2 regions of the Massilia sp. Dwa41.01b genome follow, and region 2 is predicted to be linked to the other one. Evidence: riboswitches for the same ligand, from Rfam matches in the RefSeq annotation. Region 2 holds a riboswitch; the other holds the start of a gene.
The links. A riboswitch is a leader RNA that binds a small molecule or an ion and turns the genes downstream of it on or off. The one in region 2 is predicted to bind thiamine pyrophosphate.
Positions count from the first base shown of each region.

Region 1: it holds a riboswitch for thiamine pyrophosphate, as region 2 does, so the genes downstream of both, thiC (phosphomethylpyrimidine synthase ThiC) here and G4G28_RS16280 (TonB-dependent siderophore receptor) in region 2, are expected to answer to the same signal.

Region 1 is NZ_CP050454.1:949,126-964,303, forward strand. Features, by position in the region: gene G4G28_RS04355 (porin) at 1-840, shown strand, start outside; gene G4G28_RS04360 (hypothetical protein) at 855-1,262, shown strand; gene G4G28_RS04365 (DUF2147 domain-containing protein) at 1,385-1,834, opposite strand; gene G4G28_RS27395 (hypothetical protein) at 2,025-2,159, shown strand; gene G4G28_RS04375 (hypothetical protein) at 2,344-2,634, shown strand; gene G4G28_RS04380 (PEP-CTERM sorting domain-containing protein) at 2,644-3,222, shown strand; gene G4G28_RS04385 (cupin domain-containing protein) at 3,349-3,726, shown strand; gene G4G28_RS04390 (translation initiation factor Sui1) at 3,924-4,280, opposite strand; gene G4G28_RS04395 (valine--tRNA ligase) at 4,395-7,193, opposite strand; TPP riboswitch at 7,575-7,677, shown strand; partial or broken gene thiC (phosphomethylpyrimidine synthase ThiC) at 7,747-9,659, shown strand; gene thiS (sulfur carrier protein ThiS) at 9,662-9,865, shown strand; gene G4G28_RS04410 (thiazole synthase) at 9,887-10,669, shown strand; partial or broken gene G4G28_RS04415 (hydroxymethylpyrimidine/phosphomethylpyrimidine kinase) at 10,830-11,477, shown strand; partial or broken gene thiE (thiamine phosphate synthase) at 11,617-12,254, shown strand; gene G4G28_RS04425 (chemotaxis protein CheW) at 12,372-12,848, shown strand; gene G4G28_RS27750 (methyl-accepting chemotaxis protein) at 12,855-14,483, shown strand; gene G4G28_RS04435 (two pore domain potassium channel family protein) at 14,621-15,178, shown strand, end outside.
Region 2 is NZ_CP050454.1:3,546,780-3,561,957, reverse strand. Features, by position in the region: gene G4G28_RS16310 (ABC transporter permease) at 1-716, opposite strand, end outside; gene G4G28_RS16305 (ABC transporter permease) at 716-1,963, opposite strand; gene G4G28_RS16300 (ABC transporter ATP-binding protein) at 1,973-2,635, opposite strand; gene G4G28_RS26590 (efflux RND transporter periplasmic adaptor subunit) at 2,659-3,186, opposite strand; partial or broken gene G4G28_RS26585 (ABC transporter permease) at 3,602-3,904, opposite strand; gene pnuC (nicotinamide riboside transporter PnuC) at 4,122-4,715, shown strand; gene G4G28_RS16285 (AAA family ATPase) at 4,712-5,248, shown strand; gene G4G28_RS16280 (TonB-dependent siderophore receptor) at 5,287-7,422, opposite strand; TPP riboswitch at 7,506-7,603, opposite strand; gene G4G28_RS16275 (DUF535 family protein) at 7,766-8,725, opposite strand; gene G4G28_RS16270 (glutathione S-transferase) at 9,157-9,861, shown strand; gene G4G28_RS16265 (VOC family protein) at 10,048-10,542, shown strand; gene mntP (manganese efflux pump MntP) at 10,697-11,269, opposite strand; partial or broken gene G4G28_RS16255 (pirin family protein) at 11,700-12,547, shown strand; partial or broken gene G4G28_RS16250 (PhzF family phenazine biosynthesis protein) at 12,860-13,712, shown strand; gene G4G28_RS16245 (hypothetical protein) at 14,119-14,859, shown strand; gene G4G28_RS16240 (bifunctional diguanylate cyclase/phosphodiesterase) at 14,981-15,178, shown strand, end outside.

The DNA of each region.
Region 1 (15,178 bases), 2.6 Mb from region 2:
ACCGACAAGCTGTACTTCGTTACCCAGGTCGTCACCCGTGCGGTCGAACCGAAGCCAGCGGTCGAGTGGGCCTACGGCAGCTACAAGCTCAACGATAACCTGGAAGTCCAGGCCGGCCGCAAACGCATTCCGCTGTACTACTACTCCGATTTCCAGGACGTCGGCACGGCCTACCCATGGATCGGCACCCCGCCCGAACTGTATGGCTGGGAAGTGACGAACTACAACGGCGCCAGCGTTCGCTACAAGACCAAGCTGGGCCGTATCAACCTGAGCTCGAGCGTGTTTGGCGGCAAGGAAACCAAGAAGGAAACGCCGTACTACGCCATGTTCACCGAGGGCGACACCAAGGTCACCTGGCGCAACCTGGTCGGCGGCGACCTCGAGGCCAGCCGTGGCCCGCTGACCGTGCGCGCCGTGTACATGCAGGCGCAAGTCGATACCAGCAACGCCACCACCGAATGGAGCGATACCGCACGCCTGCGCGCCTTTGGCCTGGCGGCCAACCTCGATTTCGACGACTGGTTCGTGCTGAGCGAAGTGACCCGCCTGTCGCGTACCTACGACGCCTACCGCGTCGACGCGCCGGCCTACACCATCGGCGCCGGTTACCGCTGGGGCAGCTGGACCCCGATGCTCAACTTCGCGCACTACGAAGAGAAGAGCACCGACCACGACTGGTACGAGCCCGCCGCCTACCAGCGCGCCTCGCTGACGCTGCGCTACGACATCAACGAAACCAGCAGCGTGAAAGTCCAGTTCGACAAGTACAAGGACACCACCCATAACTTCGGCGACGACCTCAAGGCCCTGCGCGCGGCCTACGAAATGGTGTTCTGAGCAAAGGAAACAAGATGAAAAAGATGATCAACATTGTCGGCCTGTCGCTGGGACTGGCCGTGGCCGCCAGTGCCGGCGCCGAAGTGGTCGTGGTGGCCGGTGCCGCCAGCCCGGTCGCGAAAATGACGAGCGACCAGGTCGCTGACCTCTACCTGGGCAAGTCCAGCGGTCCTGCCCTGATCGACCAGGACAAGAACTCGGCGGCACGCACCGAGTTCCTGGAAAAAGTGGCCTCGAAAAAGGGCGCCCAATACGAAGCGACCTGGGCGAAGATCGAGTTTTCCGGCAAGGGCATGCGCCCCAAGGTGCACGCATCCGATGCGGCCGTCAAAAAAGCCCTGGCGGCCGATCCGAACGCGATCGGCTATATCGACAAGGATGCGGTGGACGGCAGCGTCAAGGTGCTGCTCTCGGTGCAGTAACCGCCGGTTGCACAGCATCCCGCACGAGTCCCTGCGCCAGCCCCTGGCGCAGGGATTTTTTTTCGCGCGTCCGGCGTAATAAAAAAGCGGCCACGCGGGCCGCTTCGATGGAGCGCGGGCTGTTACTGCTCGCGCTGCCAGATTTGCGAACGGCCCAGCATCGGCATGCCGATGTAGCCGCGCACTTCCATCTTCTGGCCGCCGTCGCGCAGCGTGGCCTTGCTCTTGTAGACCTTGCCCTTGGCCGGGTCGAGGATTTCGCCGCCCGAGTATTCGTTACCGTCCTTCTTCAGGCCCGACAGGATCGTCATGCCGATGATCGGCTGGTTCTTGCGCGAATCGGTGCAGGCGGTGCATTTCGGGTTCTGGTCTTCGTTTTGACCGCGGAACAGCTTTTCGATCTTGCCCTGCAGGGCGCCGTTTTCCTCGGTGACGCGTACCAGCGCTTTCGGCAGCTTGGTTTCGTCGTCGATGGTCTTCCACAGCCCGACCGGCGACCCGGGGTTCTGTGCCCATGCGGCGGTGGTGAGCAGCATGGTGGCAATCAGGCTGGCGGGGATCAGCTTGCGCATGTTCGGTCTCCAATTTGTTATGAATAAGCCAGAGTGTAGCAAACCGTTCCGTTGATGTGGCAACTCCGCGTGTCAAAATTGCTTGAAGGATAGAGCGTAGCGGCACAATCTTGAACAGATTACTCACGATGAAACGATTGCGGGGCGGACGAACATGGTTTTGCTAAAGATATTCGGCCTCCTGGCCGCGATGCTGGCCGTTGTCGGCTTCGGTCTTTGTGGGATCGTCATCGCGGACGCAAACCGCGAAACCCGCACCGCCATCCTGGTCGTGGTAGGAGCGGTGCTCGTCTTCTTGCTCTTCACGCTGGGCTCTGTCGTGTAGAAAGGGATCAAGGGCAGCTTCTCGTCTTTCGATTCGCCACCATGAGCGCACCCGTGCTTGCGCCCGCGACCGCGCAACTGGTCCACCTCGTGCTGGAATGGCTGGCGATGGCCGTCGGCTTCCATCGCTGGACGTACGCGCGCTGAAGAAATCCTGCATCCACTTCGCCCAGCCGGACGGCAAGATGATTCCCTTCGAGAGCTACAACCTGTTGTACCGCGCCGGCGCGCAGCGCGAGACCATCCGCCGCAGCATCGCCTTGCAGACGGCGGCAAGGCGCATGCCGGCGCGGCGATCGTTGGCGGCGACCTTATCCCGCACTGGCCTGAATCGTCTGGTGTCGCATCACGCGCGACGCGCCCACGCCGATTTCGTGCGGCCCCACACTTTGAAACACATCAATATCGGAGCACTGCTCGTCCATATGCTGGAACTCAGGCGCAAAGTCTTTGCGCGTTCTCAACTCAACCATTGAGGAAACATCATGAGTGTATCCAGATTGATGAGGCAGCTCCTTGCTGCGTCCGTGCTGGCATTGGGGGCAGGGACCGCCTCCGCCGATATCGTCGTCATCGACTTCGACGACATCAGCGGCATCTACATCGACTCCTACAGCGAGTCCGGCTTCGACATCGTCTCGCTGGAAACAGGCGTCGGCGGCGGCCACCTGCACCCGGGCAGCGGCGACCTCTGGCTGCACAGCCAGTTCGGCTCTTCGCCCTACCAGATCCGGCGCACGGACGGGGCGAATTTCGACGTGCTCGGCTTCGAGTACCTGGGCGGCACCTCGACCTTCATTGCCGACAACGGCGCCACCTTCAATATCGTCGGCGAAGTGCCGCTGACCCACGTCGAACTGCCGGCCAGCTTCCAGAACGTCAATTACATCAACTGGTACATGACCACGCCCGACCCGGACGACATCTATGGCGAAGACTGGGGGCGGATCGACAACATCGTGACGCGGGTGGCGCCGGTGCCGGAACCGGCCCATGCGGGCATGCTTGGGCTGGGCCTGGGGGCGCTGCTGGCGGCCCGCCGGCGTGCACGCCGCAAGGAATAGGCAGGGCGCCGGCAATCGGTCTCACGGCGGCGGTGTGATGGACCTGCCGTCGCCACGGCCTGCCTTCGTGGGACCGGGCTTCGGAGGTGATAGCATTGACTGACCTTCCTCGCCAATGGAGCCGCCATGCCTCTCGATCTCCGCGAAACCTATGTCCACCTCTCGGAAGACGGCAGCGCCCGGGCGCTCGATGGCAACGGCTTCTGGCAGCTGCCCGAACCCGAGAGCGCACGTTATGACAAAGGCTGGCTGATTACCGAATTTGCGTTCACCGAGGATTGGCCGACCTGGGAAATGCACCCGGAGGGCGACGAGTTCGTGTATCTGCTCTCCGGCGCGGTGGAACTGTTGCTGGAGCGCGACGGGACGGTGGAAACGGTGACGCTCGAAGGCAGCGCTGCGGCGCTCGTGCCGCGCGGAGTGTGGCACACCGCCAAAGTGCGCTCCCCGAGCCGCATGCTGCATGTGACGCGTGGCGCGGATACCCAGCACCGGCCAGCCTAGTCCAGAAGACCGACAGACGGCATACAGGCTGGGGTCAGGTCTGACATTTGGACACGGCCTCTGCCTTGGCTTCAGGCCTCACACGTGTCAGCTTGCACTCCAGTGGCACATCGTACAAAAACAGCCCCGGACGATGCACCCTATAGTCGAGTTCGTGTCCGAATGTCAGACCTGACCCCAGCCTCTCAGTTGGTGCGTCAGGCGCCGGTGCGCTTCGGGCGGTGCCCAAGCCTGGTCAGCGTATCCATGACGAGCTCGCAGTGGTCGCCCTGCACTTCGATCACGCCATCCTTCACGGTGCCACCCGAGCCGCAGGCCGTGCGCAGCTGCTTGCCGAGTAGTGCGAGGGCGGAGGCGTCGAGCGTGAGGCCCTTGACGAGGGTAACGCTCTTGCCGCCGCGGCCTTTCGTCTGGCGCGACACGCGCACGACGCCATCGCCGGTGGGCACGGTGCTCGCCTTGCAGGCGCACTGGGAGAGGGGCTGGCGGCATTCCGGGCACATGCGCCCGCCATCGGTGGAATAGACCAGGCCGCCGTTTGCGCGAGGTTTCATAGCTGGTTGCTTGAGGTGGAATAGAGCACGGCAGTGTAGCAGCACAGAATGAAAAAAACCGGCCGGCGGGCTTGCACCCGGCGGCCGGTTTCATGCGGCTGGCAGCCCGCCCGATCAGGCTGGCGGCAGCTTGCCCAGCTGCTCGCGCATCTTCTCGATGGTCGCGCTGAAGTTCGCCAGGCGTTCCTTCTCCTGCGCCACGACGGCAGCCGGCGCGCGCGCGACGAAGCTTTCGCTCGACAGCTTGCCGTTGGCCTTGGCGATCTCGCCCTCGATGCGCGCGATCTCTTTCGAGAGGCGCTCGCGTTCGGCGGCGACGTCGATTTCCACTTTCAGCATCAGCTTGGTCGTGCCGACAACCGACACGGCGGCCGGCGATTCCGGGAGGGCATCGACGATCTGCACTTCCGCCAGTTTGCCGAGCGAGGCGATGAAAGGCGCGAAGCCGGCCATGTTGGCGCGGTCGGCTTCATTGCCCGGTTCGACGATCAGCGGCACGCGCACCGACGGCGACAGCTTCATCTCGCCGCGCAGGTTGCGCGTCGCATTCGTGAGCTCCTTCAGCTGCGCCATCCAGGCTTCGGCGGACTCGTCGATCGCATCCGGATTGGCGATCGGGTAGGGCTGCAGCATGATGCTGTCGCCCGACTTGCCGGCCAGCGGCGCCACCGCCTGCCACAGTGCCTCGGTCACGAACGGAATGACCGGATGCGCCAGGCGCAGGATCACTTCCAGCACGCGCAGGAGCGTGTGGCGGGTGGCGCGCTGCTGCGCCTCGGTACCTTGCTGGACCGAGACCTTGGCCACTTCCAGGTACCAGTCGCAGTACTCGTCCCAGACGAACTTGTAGATGCTGCTGGCGATGTTGTCGAAGCGGTAGTCCTCGAAGCCTTTCGCCACTTCCAGCTCGACCCGGTTCATCAGCGAGATGATCCAGCGGTCCGACGGCGACAGGTCCTCGGGGTTCGGCGCCGAGCAGTCCTTGCCCTCGGTGTTCATCATCACGAAGCGCGTCGCATTCCACAGCTTGTTGCAGAAGTTGCGATAACCCTCGGCGCGACCGAGGTCGAAATTGATGTTGCGGCCCAGGGACGCGTAGCTTGCCATCGTGAAGCGCACGGCATCGGTGCCAAAGGCCGGAATCCCGCTCGGGAATTCCTTGCGCGTGGCTTTCGCAATTTTTTCGGCGGCGCGCGGGTCCATCAGGCCAGCGGTGCGCTTGGCCACCAGCGACTCGACGTCGATACCGTCGATCAGGTCGATCGGGTCCAGCGTATTGCCCTTCGACTTGCTCATCTTCTGGCCCTGCGAATCGCGCACCAGGCCGTGCACGTACACGGTCTCGAAGGGCACCTTGCCCGTGAAGTGCGCGGTCATCATGACCATGCGCGCGACCCAGAAGAAGATGATGTCGAAGCCCGTCACCAGCACCGACGAGGGCAGGAACATCTTCATGTCCGGCGTCTCCTCCGGCCAGCCCATGGTCGAGAAGGGGACGAGGGCCGAGGAGAACCAGGTGTCCAATACGTCTTCGTCGCGGCGCAGTTCACCCGTGATGCCTTGCGCGGCGGCCTTGGCCTTGGCTTCTTGCTCGTCACGGGCGACGATGATGTTGCCGGCTTCGTCGAACCAGGCCGGGATGCGGTGGCCCCACCACAGCTGGCGCGAGATGCACCAGTCCTGGATATTGCCCAGCCACTGGTTGTAGGTTGTCGACCAGTTCTCCGGCACGAACTTGATTTCGCCGCTGGCGACTTTTTCGAGCGCCACTTCGGTGATCGATTTGCCCGGATTGAAGCTACCTTCCGGGGCCGGCTTCGTCATGGCGACGAACCACTGGTCGGTCAGCATCGGCTCGATCACGACGCCGGTGCGGTCGCCGCGCGGCACCATCAGCTTGTGCGGTTTCACCTGTTCGAGCAGGCCAAGCGCTTCGAGGTCGGCGACGATCTGCTTGCGCGCTTTGAAACGGTCCAGGCCCTGGTATTGCGCGGGGGCGTTCTCGTTGATCTTCGCGTCGAGCGTCATGATCGTGATCGGCGCGAGATTCGCGCGCTGGCCGACGGCGTAGTCGTTGAAGTCGTGCGCCGGGGTGATCTTCACGCAGCCGGTGCCGAATTCCTTGTCCACATAGCTGTCGGCGATGATCGGGATTTCGCGATCCGTCAGCGGCAATTTCAGCATCTTGCCGTGCAGGTGAGTGTAACGCTCGTCGGTCGGATCGACCGCCACGGCGACGTCGCCCAGCATGGTTTCAGGACGGGTGGTGGCCACCGTCAGGTGGCCCGAGCCGTCGGCCAACGGGTACTGGATATACCACATCGAGCCGTCTTCCTCGACCGAATCGACCTCCAGGTCGGAGACGGCCGTGCCCAGCACCGGGTCCCAGTTCACCAGGCGCTTGCCGCGGTAGATCAGGCCCTGCTCGTACAGGCGCACGAACACTTCCGAGACGACCTTCGAGCGGGTCTCGTCCATCGTGAAGTATTCGCGGCTCCAGTCGGCCGAGGCACCCAGGCGGCGCATCTGGCCGGTGATGGTGTTGCCCGATTTTTCCTTCCACTCCCAGACCTTCTTGATGAATTCGTCGCGACCGAGGTCGTGGCGCGAGACCTTCTGGGCGTCGAGCTGGCGCTCCACCACGATCTGCGTGGCGATACCGGCGTGGTCGGTGCCCGGAATCCAGGCCGTGTTATGGCCGCGCATGCGGTAGTAGCGCGTCAGGCCGTCCATGATGGTCTGGTTGAACGCGTGGCCCATGTGCAGCGTGCCCGTCACATTCGGTGGCGGCAACTGGATGCTGAACGCGGGCTTGCCGGCGTCGAGCGTGGCGGCGAAATACCCGCGCTCTTCCCAGGCGGCGCGCCAGTGTTGTTCGATGTCGGCTGGCTCGAAAGACTTGGCTAATTCCATGATGTGGCAGTGTGAGGTGCGAAAACGACCATTATAGAGGAGGAGGGCGGGGGTGAGGTCAGGCGATAGCGGGAAATTCGGCGTCGAATCGTTGTCGTTCGTGGCGCTGTTGCGTGTGTTGCGTGTGTTGGTATCGGTATGCCCAATCCGCGTGGGCACGGGGTGCCCACCCTACAGGAGGCCCTCTTGGCAAGCCCAGGCAACCCCCGGTTCAACGCACATGTCCCCCAGGGTGGGCACCTGTGCCCGCGCGGATTGAACCCATCACGAACGGCACAGGCAACAACCCCATGTCCAGGGGAGCACCCGTCCCGAGTAAGCGCTCAATATTTTTTTGCTAACGCCAATTCGCAGGCTATAATCCGCCCGCTGCCGCAAGGCAGCACACGCTAGGGGTCCTGCGCGTCGATCGATGCGCGGGTGAGACATACCCTCTGAACCTGATCTGGATAATGCCAGCGAAGGGAAGCTTTCGAGATGCGGATTCGTGCCCACGCACGCGCCTGACGCCACTCTCGGCCTCCTTTGCTGGCTCCTCACGCAAAGGAGCCGCATGAATGCACCACTGAAGTTCGACGCCGCCACCGCCATGGTGGACAGCGCCGCGATTGCCCCCTTCCCGAATTCGACCAAGGTCTACATCGAAGGCAGCCGCCCCGATATCCGCGTGCCGATGCGCGCCGTCGCCCAAAGCGACACCCCGGCCAGCTTCGGCGGCGAGACCAACCCGCCCGTCTTTGTCTACGACACCTCCGGCCCCTACACCGACCCGGCAGCGTCCATCGACATCCGCCGCGGCTTGCCGGCACTGCGCCGCACCTGGATCGCCGAACGGGGCGACACCGAGGAGCTGTCCGGCCCGAGCTCGACCTACGGCGCCGGGCGCCTGCTTGATCCGAGCCTGGACGCGCTGCGCTTCGAGCTGCAGCGCAAGCCGCGCCGCGCGAAAGAGGGCGCCAACGTCACCCAGATGCATTACGCCCGCCGCGGCATCATCACCCCGAGATGGAATTCATCGCCCTGCGCGAGAACCTGCGCCGCAAGGAGTACCTGGCGTCGCTGGAAGCGAGCGGCGAGATGGGCCGGCGCACGGCCGCGCTGCTGGGCCGCCAGCATCCGGGCCAGTCGTTCGGTGCCGCCATTCCTGAGGAGATCACGCCGGAATTCGTGCGTTCCGAGGTCGCCCGTGGCCGCGCCATCATCCCGGCCAACATCAACCACCCCGAGAGCGAGCCGATGATCATCGGCCGCAACTTCCTGGTGAAGATCAACGCCAACATCGGCAACTCGGCCGTCACCTCGTCCATCGGCGAGGAAGTGGAAAAGATGACCTGGGCGATCCGCTGGGGTGCCGACAACGTGATGGACCTGTCCACCGGCAAGCACATCCACGAGACGCGCGAATGGATCATCCGTAACAGCCCGGTCCCGATCGGCACCGTGCCGCTCTACCAGGCGCTGGAAAAAGTGAACGGCAAGGCCGAAGACCTGACCTGGGAAATCTACCGCGACACCCTCATCGAACAGGCCGAGCAGGGCGTCGACTACTTCACCATCCACGCCGGCGTGCGTTTGCCGTATGTGCCGATGACGGCCAAGCGCCTGACAGGCATTGTGTCGCGCGGCGGCTCGATCATGGCCAAGTGGTGCCTGGCGCACCACGAGGAGTCCTTCCTCTACACGCATTTCGAGGACATCTGCGCCATCATGAAGCAGTACGACGTGGCCTTCAGCCTGGGCGATGGCCTGCGTCCGGGTTCCATCTACGATGCCAACGACGAGGCCCAGCTGGCCGAACTGAAGACCCTCGGCGAACTGACCCAAATCGCCTGGAAGCACGACGTACAGGTGATGATCGAGGGGCCCGGCCACGTGCCGCTGCACCTGATCAAGGAGAACATGGACCTGCAGCTGGAACAGTGCATGGAAGCGCCGTTCTATACGCTGGGGCCACTCACCACCGACATCGCGCCCGGCTACGACCACATCACCTCCGGCATCGGCGCGGCCCACATCGGCTGGTACGGCACCGCGATGCTGTGCTACGTGACGCCGAAAGAGCATCTCGGCCTGCCCGACAAGAACGACGTCAAGGACGGCATCATCACCTACAAGATCGCGGCCCACGCCGCCGACCTGGCGAAGGGCCACCCGGGCGCGCAGATCCGCGACAACGCGCTGTCGAAAGCGCGCTTCGAATTCCGCTGGGAAGACCAGTTCAACCTCGGGCTCGACCCGGACAAGGCGCGCGCCTTCCACGACGAGACGCTGCCCAAGGATTCCGCCAAGGTGGCGCATTTCTGCTCGATGTGCGGCCCCCATTTCTGCTCGATGAAGATCACCCAGGAAGTGCGCGCCTACGCGGCCGAGCAGGGCGTGGGCGAAGACACGGCTCTGGTGCGCGGCATGCAGGAAAAGGCGATCGAATTCGTGCGCGGCGGCGCGAAACTGTACCGCGAGGTCTGAGCATGTTCGACATCGAACTCAATGGCGAACCCTACAGTTTGCTGGACGGCCAGACCCTGGGCGACCTGGTGCAGGCGCTCGGCGTCGGGAAGCAGGCGGTGGCGCTGGCGGTCAACCGCGAGGTGGTGCCGCGCCAGCAGTGGGCCTCGCGCGTGCTGGCGCGCCAGGACAAGGTCGACATCGTGCGCGCCATCGGCGGCGGCTGAAAGGATGAACAAAGGATGAACATGAGCGAAGACTTCCTCACCATCGCGGGCAAGCAATACCGCTCGCGCCTGCTGGTCGGCAGCGGCAAGTACCGCGACCTGGATGAAACACGCGAGGCCACGCTGGCGGCCGAAGCCGAGATCGTCACGGTGGCAATCCGCCGCGTGAACATCGGCCAGGATCCGAAGGCGCCAAATTTGCTCGACGTGCTGCCGCCGTCCCGGTTCACCATCCTGCCCAATACCGCCGGGTGCTACAACGCCAGGGACGCGGTCTACACCCTGCAGATGGCGCGCGAACTGCTGGACGGGCACAAGCTCGTGAAACTCGAGGTGCTGGGCGACGAGACCACGCTGTTCCCGCACATGCCGGAAACCCTGAAGGCGGCCGAGACCCTGGTGCGCGACGGCTTCGACGTCATGGTCTACTGCAGCGATGACCCGGTGCAGGCGAAACTGTTGCAGGAGATCGGCTGCGTGGCCGTGATGCCGCTGGCCTCCCTCATCGGTTCCGGCATGGGCATCCTCAACCCCTGGAACCTCAAGTTGATCATCGAGGAGGCCCGCGTGCCGGTGCTGGTCGACGCCGGCGTCGGCACCGCGTCGGATGCGGCGATCGCGATGGAACTCGGCTGCGACGGCGTGCTGATGAACAGCGCGATTGCCTGCGCACGCGCGCCGGTGCGCATGGCACGCGCGATGAAGCTGGCGGTGGAAGCGGGCCGCGAGGCCTACCTCGCCGGACGCATGCCGCGCCGCTTCGCCGCGTCGCCCTCGTCACCAAGCGACGGGCGCCTCGCGTGACGGCGTCCGGTAGGGCGTCCCATAGGGCGTCCCATAGGGCGGCTGTCATCGGACTGGCGACCGGGTCGGCGTCGGTTACCGCGCCGGGTACCGCGTCGCATAGCGCGCCGGGTACCGCGTCGCATGGCGCGTCGCATAGCGCGGCCGGCATCTCCCCGGCATGGCGCCGGCGGTGCTGGTCTTCGCCGGCCTCGATCCCGGCGGCGGCGCCGGTTCGGCCGCCGACATCCTGGCGATCGCCGCCCAGGGTGCCCACGCGCTGCCGGTGGCCACCGCGCTGACGGTGCAGGACAACAACCGCGTGCATGCCGTGCGTCCGGTCGAGACCGAGTTCGTGCTGCACCAGGCCCAGGCCCTGATCGATACCTGCGCCATCCGCGCGGTCAAGATCGGCATTCCCGGCAACCGCGCAAATGCGCTGGCGATTGCCGGGCTGCTGAGAAGCCTGCGCAAGCGTGATCCGAAGCTGCCGGTCGTGCTCGATCCGGTGCTCGCCAGCGGCCATGGCGATGCGCTGGCGTCCGGCGATCCGCTCGATGCCGTCGCCGAGCTGCTGGCGCTGGCCACCATCGTGCTGCCGAACGAGCCGGAAGCCTGCGCGATCGGCGCCTTCCCCGGCGCCCAGTGGCTGGTCACGGGCGGCCATGGCGATGGCCAGTTCGTCACCAACCGCTGGTATGCCAACGGACAGCTGGAACAGCGCTGGCGCTGGCCGCGCCTGCCCGGCGCCTACCACGGCAGCGGCTGCACCCTGGCGGCCGCCCTGGCCGCACGCCTGGCGCTGGGCGAATCGATGTTCGAGGCGCTGGGAGCCGCCCAGTCCTACTGCCACGAAGCCCTGGCCCAGGCCTTCGCGATCGCGCCGGGCCAGCGCATTCCCCGCCGCTTTTACAGCGCACAGGCCAGGACGGCGTGCAGGCGCTGCCCACCACATGAAAGGATCCAATATGCACGGCTTGTATCTCGTCACCCCGAACTGGGACGACACCGACCGGCTGCTGGCCGCCACCGAAGCGGCCCTGCGCGGCGGCGCGGCCCGGTGCAGTACCGCCACAAGGAGGCCGGCGCGGCACTGCGCCTGGAGCAGGCGACGGCGCTGCTGGCGCTGTGCCGGCGCCACAAGCGGCCGCTGGTCGTCAACGACCACCTCGACCTGTGCATGCGCATCGATGCCGACGGCGTGCACCTGGGCGGGGGCGACACCGCGCTGCAGCAGGCGCGCTGGGGCCTCGGGCGCGACAAGATCGTCGGCGCCTCCTGCTATGGTGAGCTGGCGCTGGCACGCGCGGCGCAGGCGGCGGGCGCGAGCTACGCTGCCTTCGGCGGCTTCTATCCCTCGCCCGTCAAACAATACGATTTCGTCACGGCGCCATCGATCCTGGCCGCCGCGCGCGCCGAACTGGAGCTGCCGCTGGTCGTCATCGGCGGCATGACCCCATCGAACGCCGCACCCCCGGTGGCGCAGGGTGCCCACATGGTGGCGGCAATCACGAGCGTGTATGGCGAAGCCGACCCGGAAAGCGCGGCGCGCCGCTTCGCCACACTGTTCGAGGGGGCCGCTGCAGCCCACGCGCAGGGGGTTTGATGGACAGTCAGTTGTAGGGGCGAGACAGATCGGCTATGCTGGACTTCCCTATTTATTGCTCATGAGCAAAAATAGGGGATCTCCGGGGATATCCCCCTCTTCTACAGCAGGAATGACATGGACAACACCTTGATGAACGACGGCGTGCTGGAAGCGCTCGCATTCAAGCTCGGCAACGAAGAATACGGCATCAAGATTTTGAAGGTGCAGGAAATCCGCGGCTACGAGGCCGTCACCCGCATTGCCAGCGCGCCGGAACATGTCAAGGGCGTGGTCAACCTGCGCGGCACGATCGTGCCGATCGTCGACATGCGCATCAAGTTCAAGCTGGGTGAGCCGACCTACAACCAGTTTACCGTCGTGATCATCCTGAACATCCAGGACCGCGTGGTGGGCATGGTGGTGGACGCGGTGTCGGACGTGATTTCGCTGACGGCCGAGCAGATCAAGCCGGCGCCGGACATGGGCGGCGCGCTCAACACCGATTACCTGCTGGGCCTGGGCACGGTGGACGAACGCATGATCATCCTGGTCGACATCGACCGCCTGATGACGTCCGAGGAAATGGGCGTCATCGAGACCCCGGCGAGCTGAGTGATCATGCTGAGCCGACTCAAGGTAGGAACCCGACTGGCGCTGGCCTTTGTGCTGGTGCTGGCTTTTCTCGTGGCCGTGATTGCGATGGGCATCAGCAAGCTCGGTGCGCTCCATACCGGCACCCGTACGATGGCGACCGACGCCTATCCGAAGGTGGTGCTGGCCCAGAGCCTGGCCGACCGCATCAACCGCAGCGCGCGCTCGGTGCGCGACTTGCTGTTGACGGACGATGCCCAGGCCGTGGCCAAGAACCTCGGCGTGATCGCCACCAGCCGCAAGGAAGCGGCCGAGATGTTCGCCGGGCTCGACAAGCTGGTGGTATCCGAGGATGGGGTCAGGAACCTGCGCACCTACAAGGCCGCCTACGACCAGTACATGGTGGCCCTCGATGAAGTCATGCGCCTGCGCGCCGCCGGCGAGCACGATGCGGCCGTCGCCCATCTGCTGGGCCCTGCACGCAAGATCCAGAGCGCGGTCTTCATTTCGTCCAACGAACTGATCGACCACCAGGGCAAGACCATGCAGGCCACCTACGAGGCGGCCGAGCAGACCTATGTCGTCGGCCGCAACGCCATGCTGATCCTGGGCGCGCTGGCGCTGCTGGGCGGCGTGGCGGCCGCCACCGTCATCACCCGCAGCCTGCTGCGCCAGCTGGGCGGCGAACCGACCTATGCGGCCGACGTCGCAGAGCAGATCGCCGCGGGCAACCTCGGCGTGCCGATCGCCACCCGCGCCGGCGACACCGGCAGCCTGCTGTTTGCCATCAAGGGCATGCGCGACAGCCTGGCTGGCATCGTCAGCCAGGTGCGTCTCGGTACCGACACCATCGCCGCCGCGTCCGCCGAGATCAACGCCGGCAACCAGGACCTGTCCAGCCGCACCGAGCAGCAGGCTTCCTCGCTCGAGGAAACCGCATCGTCGATGGAAGAGCTGACCGCGACCGTCAAGCAGAACGCGGACAATGCGCGCCAGGCCAACCAGCTCGGTGCCAGTGCCTCGCAGGTCGCGGTGCGCGGCGGCGACGTGGTGGCGCAAGTGGTCGAGACCATGGACGCGATCAACGCTTCCTCGCGCAAGGTGGTCGACATCATCGGCGTCATCGACGGCATCGCCTTCCAGACCAATATCCTGGCCCTGAACGCCGCCGTGGAAGCGGCGCGTGCCGGCGAACAGGGACGCGGCTTCGCCGTCGTCGCCTCCGAGGTGCGCAACCTGGCCCAGCGTTCGGCTGCGGCAGCGAAGGAAATCAAGGCCTTGATCCACGCTTCGGTCGACCGTGTCGACGCCGGCAGCGCGCTGGTGGCGCAGGCCGGGACGACGATGCGGGAAGTGGTCGACAGCGTGCGCCGCGTGACCGACATCGTCGCCGAGATCAGTGCCGCCAGCGCCGAACAGAGCGCCGGCATCGAGCAGGTCAATGGCGCCATCGCCCAGATGGACCAGGTGACCCAGCAGAATTCGGCCCTGGTCGAGGAAGCCGCCGCCGCCGCCGAATCGATGCAGGACCAGGCCGCGCGCCTGAGCCAGGTGGTGGCCCTGTTCCGCCTGGGCGAGGAAGACGCGGTTCCCGTGCGTGCGCAGACATCGTCCGTGACCGCCCTGGTGCCGGCAAGCGCGTCCGTGCGCTCCTGAGCCGCTTCGCACCGACACCCCGCCCGCAAGGCGGGGTTTTTTTTCGCCCGCCGCCGATGAAGGCCGCCCGGCGCCGCGCGCACCGTCCCTGTTCTTGTGCCTACAATAGCGCTATTGCACCTACCGAGAACATTTCGATGCACCTGCTACACCTGTTCAATCGCACCCGCCGCCATCCTTCCGCCATCCTCTTGATGGTGCAGTTGCTCGCGATGGTGCTGTACCCGTTTGTCGAGCACACGGCCGCCGGCCACGTGACCCTGAACGCCTTCGGCATCGTCATCCTGACGCTGACTACCAACATGGTACGGCGCACGCCCGGGCTGACGCGCATCAGCGTGATGCTGGCGGTGCCGATCATTGCCCTGCTGATCGCGCAGATGCTCTACGACCTGCCGCAGCTGCGCGCCTGGTCATCCGGACTGGAAGTGATCTTCTATTTCTATGCCGCCGGCTCGCTGATCGCCTACATGCTGGAAGACCGGCACGTGACCACCGACGAACTGTTCGCCGCCGGCGCCACCTTCACGCTGCTGGCCTGGGCCTTTACCCACCTCTACCTGCTGGTGCAGGCGCTGGCGCCTGGCTCCTACGGCGCCGCGGTGCACCCCGAGCTGCCGCGCACCTGGAGCGAACTGAATTACCTCAGCTTCGCACTGCTCTCGAGCACCGGCATCGGCGACGTCATCCCGCTT
Region 2 (15,178 bases):
CTGGCCTCGAAACTGCGCTCCGTCCCCGGCTTCACCTTCAGCAGGATGGTGCGCGCGTCGCGTCCATTCTTGCCGGGCGCGAGCCGGAGGAAGGCCAGGTTGACCGGCGCCGACAGCTCGCCCTTGGGACGGTAGGCATCGACCACGCCGACCACGCGGTAGCTGATGGAATCCTTGGCGCTTTCGCCGTCGGAAAAGCGCTGGCCAACTGCCCGTTCGCCCGCGAACATGGCATCGGCCATGCGGCGGTTGATCACGGCCGGGCGGTCGGCGCTGCCGTTATCCAGCGCCGAAAACCAGCGGCCCTCGACCACGTGCAGGCCGAGTGTGGCGGGGAGGGTGTCGTCCGCTTCCAGCAGGTCGGTATCGACCGACTTGCCGTTCGCACGCCGCAGGTCGCTCGTCATGGTGGAGCGCGAGTAGGGCTCGAAGCTCATGAAGGCAACGGCGCGCACTTCCGGCAGCTCGGCCAGGCCGCGCCGCAGGCTGTCGTAGGTGCTGTCGTCGAAGCGCTTCTGGCCGTCGTCGCCGGCCTGGATGTTGACCGACCAGACGTCGGTGCCGTCGAAGCCGAGCGGCATGGCGTAGAGCTGGGCATAGCGCACAGCGCAGGCGGCGACGGCGAAGACGATGGCGAAGGCGAGCAGGATCTCCAGGCTCAGCATCAGGTTCCTGGACTTGCGTTTCCAGGTCAGTTTCAACAGGTGGCGGAACATCAGTTGGCTCCCTTCAGGGCATGGACGGGATCGAGGCGCGACATTTTGAGTGCGGGCAGCACGCCCGAGAGCAGGCCGAATACGGTGGCGATCAGCATGCCCCAGCCGAACACGGCGAGATTCAGGTCGACCTTCAGGTAGGGAATCAGGCCGGCACCCTCGATCCAGGACAGCACCGCGGCAGTGGCGGCAAGCGCCAGCAGGCCGCCGGCCAGCGACAGCAGCACGTTCTCGACGATCAGCTGCACGGCAAGCTGGCCGCTGGTGGCACCAAAGGCCTTGCGCACGCCGATCTCGGCGCGCCGCTCGAGGATGCGGCCAGTGTTCAGGTTGACCAGGTTCAGGGCCGGCAGCAGCATGAAGACCAGCATCGCGCCGGCGACCATGGCGATCAGCTTGCCCGAACCAGGATCGGGCTTGTCGTCGTTACCGAGAAGGATGCGCGCGAACAGATCGAGCTTGCTGTCGGCCCAGAAGAAGATCGTTGGCCACTGTTTCGGGTCGTCCGCCACCACGCCTTTGGCGATCGCCGCCACCTGCTCGCGGATGCGCGGCAGGTCCCCGGTGCGATGGGCCAGCACCAGTGCGGTGAACATTCCGGTCAGCTGGTTGCGGTACTCGCTCGACGCGAAGGTGGAGATCGGCGCCCAGATGTCGGCGTAGGCGTTCAGGTGCATCGCATCCTCGACCACGCCGACGACCTCGAACAGCTGCCCGCCGGCGTCGATGCGCTGGCCGATGGCGGCCTGCGGCTGGCCCGGGAACAGGCGCCGCGCGCTGGTGGCGTTGAGCACCACGACCATGCGCCCGGCGGCATCGTCGGCGGGGGTGAGGAGACGTCCGGCCAACAGGCGGAAATCGAGGATCTTCCAGTAGTCGGCATCGACGCGGCGCATCTGCAGCTCGCTGACGCTGCCGCCCTGGTACACCGACACCGCGGCCGGCATGGTCAGTGCGGCGACCCGCTCGACACCCGGCATCGGTTTCACGTACTTGTCGATCAGCTTGTAGCCGAGGGGGCTGTTGCTGCGGCTGGTGTGGTCCGCGCTCTCCATGCGGATCGCGTAGACCTGCAGGAAGCGCTCGCTCCTGCCCTCGACGCCGGAGGGACGGAAGGCCGTTTCCAGCAGCGAGGCGATCACCATCAGTACCAGCAGCGTGATGACGATGCACAGCAGGTTGATCAGCGTGAAGAGCTTGCGGCGCATGAAGACCTTCCACGCGGTGAGGAGGTAGTTGCGGATCATGGCCTCTCCTTATGCCACCAGCTGGCCGTCGAAGACGCGCACGATGCGGTTGGTGCGGCGCGCCTCGCGTTCGTCGTGGGTCACCATCACCACGGTCGTGCCTTCGGCGTTGAGCTTGAGGAGGATGTCCATCACTTCCTCCCCCATCTTGCTGTCGAGGTTACCGGTCGGCTCGTCGGCCAGCAGTACCTGCGGCCGGCCGACGATGGCACGGGCGATCGCCACGCGCTGCTGCTGGCCGCCCGACAGCTGGTTCGGGTAGTGGTCCATGCGCGCGCCCAGGCCCACCTTTTCGAGCGCCTCGCGCGCCAGCCGGCGCCGTTCGCTTCCCGCCATCTTCCGGTACAGCAGCGGCAGCTCGACGTTGTCGATCACGCGCAGGTCGGAAATGAGGTGGAAGCTCTGGAAGATGAAGCCGAAGGTGCTGTTGCGCAGCTGGGCAACCTGCTTGTCCTTGTAGCGCGTGATCGGCACGCCGCCGACTTCGATGGCGCCCTGGCCGGGACGGTCGAGCAGGCCGATGAGGTTGAGCAGGGTGCTCTTGCCGCAGCCGCTCGGGCCCATCATGGCGACGAATTCGCCCTGGCGCACGTGCAGGTCGATGTCTTTCAGGGCAAGGGTTTCCACCTTGTCGGTGCGGTAGGTCTTGCTGACTTTGCTGAGCTTGATCATGTCTTCCCCTATATTTTTTTGAGTTAGTCCGCAATACGGATGCTGTCCCGTTCCGCAAAGGCGCGGATGTCGGAAACGATGAAGCGTTCGCCGGGACGCGCACCGGCCACCACCTCGACCAGCTTGCCGTCGCTGGCGCCCAGTTCCAGCGTGGTTTTCCGTGCGACGCCGTCGCGTACGGCAAATGCGGCCTGGCGCCCGCTGCCGTTGAAGGCGGCGCCGCTGTCGAGCACCAGCGCGCCGGTTTTTTGCGCGGTGACGATGTTGACGTCGACCCGCATCTTGTTGCGCAGCAGCGGGTTGTGCGGCTGCGCCAGCTCGACCAGCAGCTTGACGGTGCCGTTCTGGATTTCGGGGAGGATGGTCTGCACGCGGCCGGCCAGGCGCTCGCCGTTCTGTTCGACGCGGACAAGCTGGCCGGCCGCGAGCAGGCGCGCATGGAAGTCCGACAGGGTCGCTTCGACCCGGTAGTTGTTCAGTTCCGACACGCGCGCCAGCAACTGGCCGGCCGCCACGCTGGCGCCTTCTTCCTGCAGCAGGGAAGTGAGCATGCCGGCACGCGGCGCCGTCGCGTGCCCGCGCCAGCAGGCTTTCCTGCTGTGCGATCTGCTTCCTGAGGATGTCCATCTGCAGGCGGACACCGTCGATCCCGCTGGCCGTGGCGCGGCGGCTGTCGACGATCTGCTCGCGCTGCTGGCGCAGCTGGACCTCGATGCGCTTGACGTTCAGTTCCGCGCCCAGCAGGTCTTCGCCGGAGACCAGGCCGCTCTGGCGCAGCTTCTGGTTGCGTTCGTGGCGGGCGCGCGCCGACAGCAGGTCGAGTTCGAGCAGCTCGATGGCGCTGACCAGCCCTTTTTGCTTCTGTTCGAGTTCGACGGTCAGCGCCTTCATGCGGTTTTCCTGCTGCGCCAGCTGCTCCTGCAGGGCGTCGAGCGCGAGACGGATGTCGCGGTCGTCAAGCTCGAGCAGCAGGTCCCCGGGCGCCACCTGCTGCCCCGGCTTGGCATGCACCCTGGCCACGCGGCTGGCGACCGGGCTGGCCACGACTTCCTCGTGCACCGGGATGACGATGCCGGCGGCGTTGACGGTATTGGCGATGTCGGCGCGGCGCACGGTCGAGACGACGATGTCGGCCGCGTCGATACTCGGGCGCAGGGCGCGGTTCAGGCCCCAGCCGGCGCCGGCCACGGCGGCGAACAGGGACAGGCCGGCGAGGAGGCGAATGCGCTGGCGGCGGCGCAGGAAAACAGGGTCGATTGCTTGGTCCATGGCGAAATCTGGCAGGTCGTGCTCCTCTCCTTGCAAGCGCCGTGCCAGCGCCTTTTCCCGGGTGAGAACAGGGCGATGTGCATGCCGCGCTGCCCGCCAGCGGGCAGCGGTGTCCGGATCCGGACAGTACGCTTGCGCATTCGGGCGCGCTCTCGCATAATCGACTGTTGACCTGCCACGGCAACGCCACCATCCCCGCCACCATCGCCACCCTCGCATGCTCGACACGCTCGCCATCTTCGGCTTCAGCACGACTCCACTGGAACTGATCTCCTTCGCGCTGGCGGTCGCCACCGTCCTGCTCAACATCCGCCAGAACCACTGGGCCTGGCTGTTCTCGATCGCCGCATCAAGCACTTATGCGGTCGTCTTCTTCGACGCGCGCCTGTACGGCGACAGCGGCCTGCAACTGGTCTTCATCGCGGCTTCGATCTGGGGCTGGGTTCAGTGGCTGCGCGGCGCGGGCGACACGCGCCTGGCGGTCTCGCGGCTCGACCGCACGGGCTGGGCGTGGATGCTGGGCGGCTGGGCGCTGGCTTACCTGGCGCTGTCCTGGTTCCTGCAAACCTTCACCAACACCGACGTGCCGCATACGGACGGCTTCCTCACCGCCGGCAGCCTGGTCGGCCAGCTGCTGCTGGCGCGTAAGAAGGTCGAGAACTGGCATGTGTGGCTGGTGGTCGACGTGCTCTACGTGGGCCTGTACATCTTCAAGGACCTGCACGTGACGGCGGTGCTGTATGCGGTCTTCGTGGTGCTGGCCGCGCGCGGCCTGCGCGCCTGGAGCAATATCGCGGGGGTGAAGCCATGACGGTGCGCCGCATTGCCGTGCTGGGCGCCGAGTCGTCGGGCAAATCGACCCTGTGTGCGGCGCTGGCGGCGCGCTATGCGACCGCGTGGGTACCGGAATACCTGCGCGAATTCGTCGACACGCATGGCCGCGTGCCTTTCGAAGGCGACCAGTTCGGCATTGCCCGCACCCAGCGCGCGCGCGAGGATGCGGCGGCCGCCCTTGCCGAAGCCGGGGCGAAACGGGTGCTGTTCTGCGACACCACGCCCCTGATGACGGCCCTGTACAGCCGCGTGTACTGGGAACGGGTGGACGAGGAGCTGGCGCTGCTGGCGAGCCGCCACGAGTACGCGCTGACGCTGGTCACCGCACCGGATACGCCCTGGATGCCCGATGGCCTGATGCGCGAATCGGAAGAAGTGCGCCAGATGGTGTACGAGATGCTGCTGGCGGAGTTGACCGGGCGCAGGATCCCGTTCGTGCTGGTGCAGGGGGACCTGCCGCAGCGCGTGCGGCAGGTCGAACGGGCACTACATGTGCTGGGGATCGATTAGGAGCGCCTGAAAAACGTTTCAGGCGCTCCAGAACATGTTCAGAAGTCGAACTGCGCCGACATGCGGAAGGTGCGCGGTGCGCCCGGCAGCAGGTAGCCGCCCAGTTCCTGGGTGACGTCGCGCCAGTAGAACTTGTCGGTCAGGTTGTCCACCCGTGCACGCAGCGTAACGCTCGTCGCGCCCATCTTCACGCCATAGCTCGCGCCCAGGCCGAACACGTGGTAACCCGGCACATTGACGGTGTTTTCCGGATCGAAGGACTTTTCGCCCGCGTACTGCCACTGGCCGCTGACCTTCAGGCCCGGCACCGCCGCCACCGCATAATCCGCCCACAGCGTCGTCTTCAGTTCCGGCACGTTGGTGACGCGCTTGCCGTCGTAGCGCGCCGAGCCGGTGTCTTCCTGGCGCGCGCGCAGTGCCATCAGGGTGGCGCCATAGGTCAGGGCGCCGTTCGTGCGCTGGGCCGCCAGCTCGAAGCCGCGGTGCACCTGCTCGCCCTTGCGCACGAAGGTCGGCTTGGGCAAGCCGGTATCCTCGTCGAACTCGAAGCCCTTGGTGATCTGGAACAGGGCGGCGGTGAAGGCGACGTCGCCGAAGCTGCCCTTGGTGCCGAGTTCGACCTGCTTCGAACGGTTCTGGCCCAGGTCCGTGTTCTCGTTGTTGGTACCCATGTCGGCGACGCCGCCGGCGTCCAGGCCGCGGGCGAAGGTAGCGTACACGTTCCAGGATGGGGTGACGCCATACACCAGCGATACGCTCGGCAGGACGTACGCGCCGCGGCTATTGACCCAGCCCAGTTCCGGTTCCGGCAACTGGGTGGTGTCGATCTTCACGTAGCGCAGGCCGGCGTGCAGCGCCAGCTCGGGCGTGAGCGTGAGGATGTCCTGGACGAAGAGCGAACGTTCGCGCTCGGTGAAGCGTTCGCTGACCGGGCCGGTCGCCGGGTTGCCCGGCGCCGGATCGACGACCTGGTTCTGGTAGATGTTGCTCGAGCCGGCGTAGTCGTAGACGTAGTCGCCGTAGCGGTTATGGCGCTCGCTGTAGCTGGTGCCGACCGTCAGCACGTGGCGCAGCGCACCGGTGGCGACGCGTCCCTGCAGCTGCGCCTGGATGCCGAACGGGGTCTTGCGTTCGCCGACGCTCTGGTAGTCGTAGACGTCATAATCGCCGTTCGAGCAGTAGCCCGGATAGAAGCCCTCGCCCTCGTTGCTGCAGCCGTAGGGGAAGGCGGTGAAGTCGTCGCGCTTGAACCAGTGCTTGTTGGCCGCGACCGTCGCTCGCCAGTCGCTGTTGATGCGATAGTCGAAGCGCAGGCCGAAGTTGGCGCTGTCGGTGTCGACCGGTCTGGTCCAGGGCTGGGCGTTGAGCAGGGTCTTGGCCGAGATGTTCGCCGGCAGCGCCACGCCGCGGATCAGCTGGTAGCCGGGCGCGGTGATCTGTTCCTTGTGCTGGAAGTCCATGTCGAGCTGCAGCAGCGCGTCTGGTGTGATCTGCCAGTCGAAGGCGCCTGACACGAACTGGCGCTTGCCGTCGGCACCGTCGACGTAGGAGCGCAGGCGCTCGGCGGCGGCGTTGACGCGGTAGCCGAAGCGGCGGTCGTCGAAACGTCCGCCCAGGTCCAGCGCGCCATAGAGCGTGCCGCGCTCGCGCGCTTCGAAGGTCACGGAACGGAGCGGCGTGTTGGTCGGACGCTTGGTCACGAAGTTGAGGATGCCCCCCGGCGCGGCCAGGCCCGCCTGCATGCCGGCCACGCCCTTGAGCAGCTCGAGGCGCTCCTTGTTCTCGAGCGGGATCTGGGTATCGGCGGGGATGACGATGCCGTCCTTGCGATAGCCCGAGTTATTGTTCAGCATGAAGCCACGCACCGAGAACTGCTCGGCATAGCCGACCGCGTTGTAGGCATCGCCCACCGAGGCGTCGTAGGCCAGCGCATCGGTAGCGCTGCGAATCGAGAGGTTCTGCATCTGTTCGCGGGTGATTGCCGAGACCGAGACCGGGGTCTCGACGATCGGCAGGTCGGCGAAGCCGCCGATGCCGGCACGGTCGCTGACCGTCCATTTATTGCCGGTGACAAGCACCGAGGCGACCGGCTCCTGGGTCTGTGCGGACGCGTCGATGGTGAAAGCCTGGGCGAGGGCGCAGGCAAGTAAGGTGTGCTTTAAAACTGGTTTCATGGGTTTGCTCGTTTTCGCGCGCCACGATGGGCGCGCCGCTTCTTCAAAAAGCCGGAGCCAACGTGGGGGAAGGGCAAACAAGGGGGAACTGCGTTGCGCTTTCCTTCGCTGGCATTATCCAGATCAGGTACGAAGGGTATCTCTCACCCGAAGCGAAGCTTCAGGACCCCTAGCGAGGCGCGAGTGTACCACGGCCGGGGACGGCCGTGGTAATTCTGTCAAGGGGCGTGGGGTGGACGGCTCGACCGGGCAAGGGCCCGAGCCGTCCGGTTCGCGCCGTCCACGCGTTCAACAGGCGTCCGCGCTGGCGCGGCGTGGCAAAGCGAATTGGACGCGTGAGACCTCAGGCTTCGGCCGCTTCGTGCAGCGGCGATGCGTGCTCGTGGTGGGCGCGTGCGTGCTGCAGGTGGCGCTGCAGGGTGGCGCGGGTGCTGTCGCCGATCGCGCGCCAGTATTCGCGGCGCTGGGCGGCGCGCTTGCGGTGCTTCGACGGCATGTCTGCCAGGGGCTTGAGGTAGAAGGGCAGCGCCACCAGCCAGGCGTGGCCGGCCATCTCGACCCCGCCGAGCAGCTTCCAGAAGCCGTCGTAGGCATTCGTGAAGTGCTTCAGCTGGTCCGGGTCGAAGGCGATGTGCGAGCTGCATTTCACGGCCACCACCTGCTCCATGCCGACCGCCTGCGCCACGCCCTGCATCGCGGCGAAAGTGAAGAAGCTGGGCGAATTGTTGGGGAAGCAGCGTTCGAAGGCGTCGAAGGCTTCGCCCGAATCGGTCCAGCGGCCCTGGTTGCGGGCGATGAAGGGGACCAATGGAGACGGCACGCCGGCGACCGCGCCCTCGATCCACGAGAACGACAGGCGGTGCAGCACCTTGCCGTCGGCGACCAGGGCAATGGTCAGGTCGCCTTCGGCATTCATGCGCGAAGCCATCTCGAGGCGGATCACGAATTCGTTTTCGCCCACGGTCTGGCGCCACAGGGCCAGCCCGCCGGCCGCGTACACGGCCTGCTTGTAGGCGGCGTTGAAGGTGGTTTCCTCGAAGCGGTAGTGAGACAGGACGCACCGCACGCGATCGCTGGCGCTCAGGCCGCGCACCAGGTAGCCGCGGTGGCTGAGGTGGTGGAAGGGGTCGTCGTGGGACCGCAGCATCACGTAGTTGCGGTAGACGTCGAGCTGGCACAGGGCCGCGTGATCGCGATAGAACATCAGCACGCGGGCGCTGCGCAGGATCGACATCAGCCAGGATGACAAACGCAACTGGCGGCGGCCGGCCCGCCAATGGCGGGTCAGTTGAGCGAAGATCATGGGGCGCTCCGTTAAAGGCATCGGGTTGCAGGCAGGTTCATGGTGGCTTACCTGGCTGCTACCGGCGGTGACATTGCTCAAGGGAAATAAGTTCTCTGAGGCAATATTCTTATCGCCACGGTCACGCAAGGTCAACATGCATCTTCTCTCAGGTGTGGTTTATAGCGGAACGCCGGGTTCCCGTATTGCAAGATTATCACGCGCTAAACAGCTGCCGACAGTTCCTCGCCAGCACGGTTTCCGGTCGCCCCAGCGCGCATGCCGTCCGCATGAATGATTCCCGATCGTAACATATTGACGGCAAACGTTGCCTACAGGATAGGCGGTCGTTGCGCCGGCGGGACAGGCCTGCCCGGGTGCGGGGCGGCCGCTTTACCTGATCCCGGTTTCCGGCTCATGATGGCCTTTCGATCAACCTTGAGGATCCGATCATGGCGCAATCGTACGAACTGTTCTATTGGCCGGGCATCCAGGGACGCGGCGAATATGTCCGCCTGGCGCTGGAGGAAGCGGGAGAAGACTACGAGGACGTGGCGCGCGGTCCCGGTGGCGTCGATGCCATGATGGCCGCGCTCAAGGAAGGCCCGACGCCGGCCTTTGCTCCGCCTTTCCTGCGCGCCGGCGGCATGATGATCGGCCAGACCGCGGCGATCCTGATGTTCCTCGGCGAACGCCATGGCCTGGCGCCTCAGGATGTGCAGGGCCGGCTGTGGACCCACCAGCTGCAGCTGACGATCGGCGACCTGGTGGGCGAGGCGCACGAGACCCACCATCCGGTCGGCAGCAATCTGTATTACGAAGACCAGAAGCCGGAAGCGCGGCGGCGTGCGCAGGAATTCACGGCCGCGCGCATTCCCAAGTTCCTCCGTTATTTCTCGCACGTGCTGGGCGAGGGCGACTACCTGCTCGGGCAGGCGCTCGGCTATGCCGACCTGTCGCTGTTCCAGACCCTGGAAGGGCTGCGCTATGCCTTTCCGAAAGCGACGGCCCGCGCCCTGGCCGCGTATCCAAACCTGGAGCTGCTGCGCCAGCGGGTGGCCGGGCGGCCGCGCATTGGCGCCTACCTGGCGTCGCACCGGCGCCTGCCGTTCAGCGAGGAAGGGGTCTTCCGGCACTATCCGGAACTGGATGCGTAGCACCGGTGCAGCGCTTCAATCCCAGGGCGGCGCGAAATCCGGGTCGACCAGGCGCAAGCGATGCGCAGCGCATTTTAGTGCACCGCAAGGTCGAGAATGATTGCCCGAACTTCGGTCTGGCGCTAAGCTCAGAAGAGTATTACAGGACCGTAAAAAAACGTTCGTTCACCCTGAAAGGAGCGCAACATGAGTCTTAAGGTCAAGCCAGTCGAAGACGGCATGCACACCATCACCCCGCATCTGGTGTGTGCCCGCTGCAGCGAAGCCATCGAGTTCTACAAGAAGGCCTTCGGGGCCGAGGAAGTGATGCGCATGCCCATGCCCGATGGCCGCGTCGGCCACGCCATGCTGCGCATCGGCGATTCGCCGCTATTCCTGGCCGACGAGTTCCCCGACTACGGTTCCCTCAGCCCCTTGGCGCTGAAGGGCTCGCCGGTCGTCATCCACCTGTCGATTCCGAACGTGGACGAGATGTGGGCGCGCGCCACCGCAGCCGGCGCCACCGTGCGCATGGAACTGGCCGACGCCTTCTGGGGCGACCGCTATGGCCAGCTGGAAGATCCCTTCGGCCACCGCTGGTCGCTGGCGACCCATGTGCGCGACGTCTCGCCCGAGGAGATGCAGCAGGCGATGGACGACATGATGCGCCAACAGCAGGAGTGCGCACAGACGCCGGCCTGACCGGGCCGGGCCGGGCCTGGCCTGGCCGCGGCGCATGCGGCGGGCGTGTGCGGTCTGGCCGCGTTGCATGCCCGCGCTGTCCTGGCCTGGCCGCGGCGCATGGCCCGGGGTGTTCGGGCCCAGCCGCGCCGCGTGCCGCGGCGGGTCGCCCGCGCTACGCGGCAGCCGCGTGCAGGTGTTCGTACAGGATGAGGCTGCCGATGACGATGAGCACGAGGCCGCCCACCAGCTCGGCGCGCTTGCCGACCAGCGCGCCGAGGCCGCGTCCGAGCATCACGCCGATCGTCACCATGACGAAAGTGGCGCAGCCGATCGCGGCCGCGACCACCAGGATGTTAGCGTCGATAAAGGCCAGGCCGGCGCCGACGATCAGCGCGTCGATGCTGGTGGCCATGCCGGTCAGGGCCAGGCGCCAGAAACCGTGGCTGCTGGGCTTGTCTTCCCCGGTCTCGGGCGCCTGCAGGCCTTCGTGGATCATGCGCAGGCCGAGCAGGCCCAGCAGTACGAAGGCGATCCAGTGGTCCCAGGCTTGCACGTAGGGCGCGGCGGCCTGGCCGAGGGCCCAGCCAAGCAGTGGCGTCAAGCCTTCGATGACGCCGAAGATGGCACCGGTGCGCAGTGCCTCGCGCAGTTGCGGCCGCTGCAGGGCCGCACCCTTGCCGACGGCGGCGGCAAACGCATCGGTGGACATGGCAAGGGCGAGCGAGGCGGTAGCGGCGATATTCATGAAAACCTTCCATCGGGCGGAGGCGAGGGCAGGCCCGCGTGGCCCGAACGCACGCGGACATGCCAAAGGTCTTGCCAACCGGACGGCTGCCCGCACCACGGCGCGCTGGCGCCGAGCATGTTGATACGGGCACTGCACGCACAGCGGTGCTGGCGGCAGCAGGCTACTCCCCCAATGGATGGCGATATTGTACCGTAGGCGCAGGGGACGCGAGCCGCTCATCGGTGCCGGCCCGCGACCGTAACCCGCTGCGGCCGCCTCACGCTGAACGCGGGCATTTGCGCAAGCGCGAAGGGCCACGTAGACTGGACCGCGGGCCGGCGCCGCGCCGAACCACTACCCATGCCAGGAGGACAGTTTGGATACCGACGACATCGGCGCGCTCGACATCGTGATCGTGCCGCCCACGCATGACCCGGGCGACGGCTTCATGGTGCGGCGCGCACTGCCCAGCCGCCAGCGCCGCATGGTCGGCCCCTTCGTCTTCCTCGACCAGATGGGGCCGCACGTATTCCAGCCCGGGCGCGGCCTCGACGTGCGTCCGCACCCGCATGTGTGCCTGGCCACCGTCACTTACCTGTTCGACGGCGAAATCCTCCATCGCGACAGCCTGGGCAGCGTGCAGGCGATCCGTCCGGGCGAAGTCAACTGGATGACGGCGGGTAGCGGCATCGTCCATTCGGAGCGCACCGGCAGCGCGCTGCGCGAGGGCGGCTCCGCTTTGTTCGGGCTGCAATGCTGGGTGGCGCTGCCCGGCTGCTTCGAGGAAACCGCTCCCGCTTTTGCCCACCTCGATGCCGGCGCCTTGCCCGTGCTCGAAGGCGAGGGCATCAGTGCGCGCGTCGTCGCCGGCAGTTTCTGGGGCCGGCGCGCGCCGGTCGCCACCTTGTCCGACATGTTCTACGTCGACGTGATGCTCGATCCCGGTGCGCGCATCGCGATGCCGCCCGAGTATCCCGAGCAGGCCATTTATATTGTCGAGGGACGGCTCGACCTGGGCCGCGACGGCAGCTTCGATGCCGGCCAGCTGGTGGTATTGAAGCCCGGCGCCGAGGTCGTGCTTGCCGCCGCCGGGCCCGGCCGTACCCGCCTGATGCTGCTGGGCGGCGAGCCGATGGACGGGCCGCGCTACCTGTCTGGAATTTCGTCGCCAGTTCCGAGGAGCGCATCGAACAGGCCAGGCGCGACTGGCAGGAAGGGCGCTTCCCGCAGGTGCCCGGCGAGCACGAATTCATCCCGCTGCCCGAATCCCGGGGCAGGCCGGTGCGCTACCCCTGACGCGGCCAGCCGTGCCGGCCTCGCTGGCGCGCGCCCACCGCCGGCGAGTTTACGCCCATGTTTCGGCAAGGCCCGCGCAGAGACGTCCGGTGCGCCGACGCCCCGGCCGATGGCCTCGGCGTTCCTGACCGGCTCGAGCAGGCCGTCACCGGCCGCGCTATCATCTGAGCTCTACCATGCAAAAGGAGCAAGCCGTGCGCCACACCCTCCCTTCGACGACCCGTCCGGACCGCCCCGCGGCAGTGCCGTGCCGGCCTTGCGGCGCGCCACGTACAGGCGGCATGCTCGCAGCATCGGCATGCGGGTGCAGCGATGAACGCCGCGGAAGTCCAGCGCATCGCCGCCTTTTCCGACGGGATTCAGGGCGGCAATCCGGCCGGCGTCTGGATCGGCGAAACCATGCCGCCAGATACGAGCATGCAAGCCGTCGCCCACCAAATCGGCTACCCGAAACCGCATTCGCCGCGCCGCTGGGCGAGGGCTGGCGTGTGCGCTATTTTTCGCCGGAAGCGGAAGTGCCGTTCTGCGGCCATGCCACCATCGCCCTCGGCGCCGCGCTGGCGGCCCGCTGCGGCGACGGCGTCTATGCCTTGCAGCTGAACGATGCGGCAATTACCGTCGAGGGACGGCGCGAGGCAGACAGTGCGGACGGTGCAGCGCTGACCTCGGCCGCCCTGCAGTCGCCGCCGACGCGCAGTGCGCCGGCGCCTGCCGACGTGGTGGCGCGCGCGCTCGCCCTGTTCGGCTACCGCGGCGGGGATCTCGACCCGCGCATCCCGCCGGCCCTGGCCCATGGCGGGGCGACGCACACTGGTGCTGGCCCTGCGCAGCCGGGAAGCCGGGGGCGATGCGCTACGAGCTCGATGCGGGCCGTGCCTTCATGCGCGAGCTCGGCATAGTCACCGTGGTGCTTGTCTGGGCGGAAAACGAGCGGCTGTTCCATACGCGCAACCCGTTCGCGGCAGGCGGCGTGTATGAAGACCCGGCCACCGGGGCCGGCACCGCCGCGCTCGCCGGTTACCTGCGCGACATCGGCTGGCCGCACGGCGGCGGCATCGACGTGGTGCAGGGCGAAGACATGGGCATGCGCTCGCGCCTGCGTGCCGCCATCGGCGCGGAAGCGGGTGGATCGATCCGGGTCTCGGGGACGGCGCGGCCGCTGTAGTGCCGGACACTGCACGCCTGGCCTACGGCGGCGTGCGTGAAATCTTCGCATCGGCCGGCCCGTGATGTTGCAACTGAACATGCGAGCATACGCCGATCGTGCAGGCAGCGGATGCCGCTTTGGAATAGGGGTATGGCCTGCACTCATGGGTGCGCCTGGCGCGGCGCGCCTGCCAAATTGATGCTATGCAATATGCTTACTGACTCGCGAGTTTTGTCAATTTGGAAGTAAAGGGCAAAAGCCTTCCTGCTCCGCAGTTAGATATTTCTCCTGGAGATCGATAATTGTCGGGTGCCAAGTTTTCTTGCTTGGGCTTACTTAATTACGCAATCTTTAGGAGTTATCGGTCATGGAGCTGTGCCACGCAAACGTCGCTACCGGAGGAACCGCGCCCGCGATTCGACACATGGGTGCTCAGCAGGGTGCACGCGGCGCAGTCGAGCGCCTGCCGTTCACGATCCGCCGGGTCGAGACCGAAGACGACCTGCTCAAGGCCGTGCGCATCCGCCATGCCGCCTATGCGCGCCATGTGCCGGACTTCGCCCGCTCGCTGGCGCTGCCGGAAGCGGCCGACTACGAAAGCGACACCATCGTGCTGCTGGCCGAGTCCAGGCTCGACGGCACGCCGCTGGGCAGCACCCGCATCCGCACCAACCTGTTCCGGCCGCTGGGCGTGGAAGAATCGGTCGAGCTGCCGGACTGGCTGCAGGGACGCCGCCTGGTCGAAGCGACCCGCCTCGGCATCGACGAGGGCCGCACCGGCCGCATGGTCAAGATGGCGCTGATCAAGGCCTGCTACCTGTATTGCCAGCAGAACGACATCGAGTGGTCGGTCGCGACCGGCCGTCCGACCGTGGCGCGCCAGTACGAACAGCTGATGTTCGTCGATGTCTTCCCGGGGCAGGGCCCGATCCCGCTGGGCCACGTCGGCAACATCGCGCATCGCGTCATGGCCTTCGAGATCGCCAGTTTCGAGGCGCGCTGGGCGGCCGCGCGCCATCCGCTGCTGAACTTCTTCTTCAACACCGCGCATCCCGACATCGACGTCGGCCCCAAGCCCGACCCGAGCCGTCCGCGCGTGTGCTCCGCGCCGCAGGTGCCAATCGCCACGGCAGGCCTGGCGCCGCGCGCTCTGGCCCTGGCCTGACTCGATATTGCAACACGGAATCGCGCTAAGCTTGTATCCTTGCGCCTGACGAGGCTGTGCACGACGTGCGCGGCCTTTGCTGTTTGCTGCAGTAAGCTGCAGGTTGCTCTCGATACCGCCTATGCCTAACACTCCCGCTTCCACGCCCAGCGCTTCCCGGACCACGGTCCATGTCGCCGTCGAAAAAGTGCTGGGCGTGTTCGCGTATTACCTGATTCCCCTGGCAATAGGCCTGTTTTCCCTCGTCGCACTGCTGTTCTGGCACAACCAGTACAACGTGGGCGAGCCGGCCAAGCTGCCGCTGCGCGTTCTCGTGCAG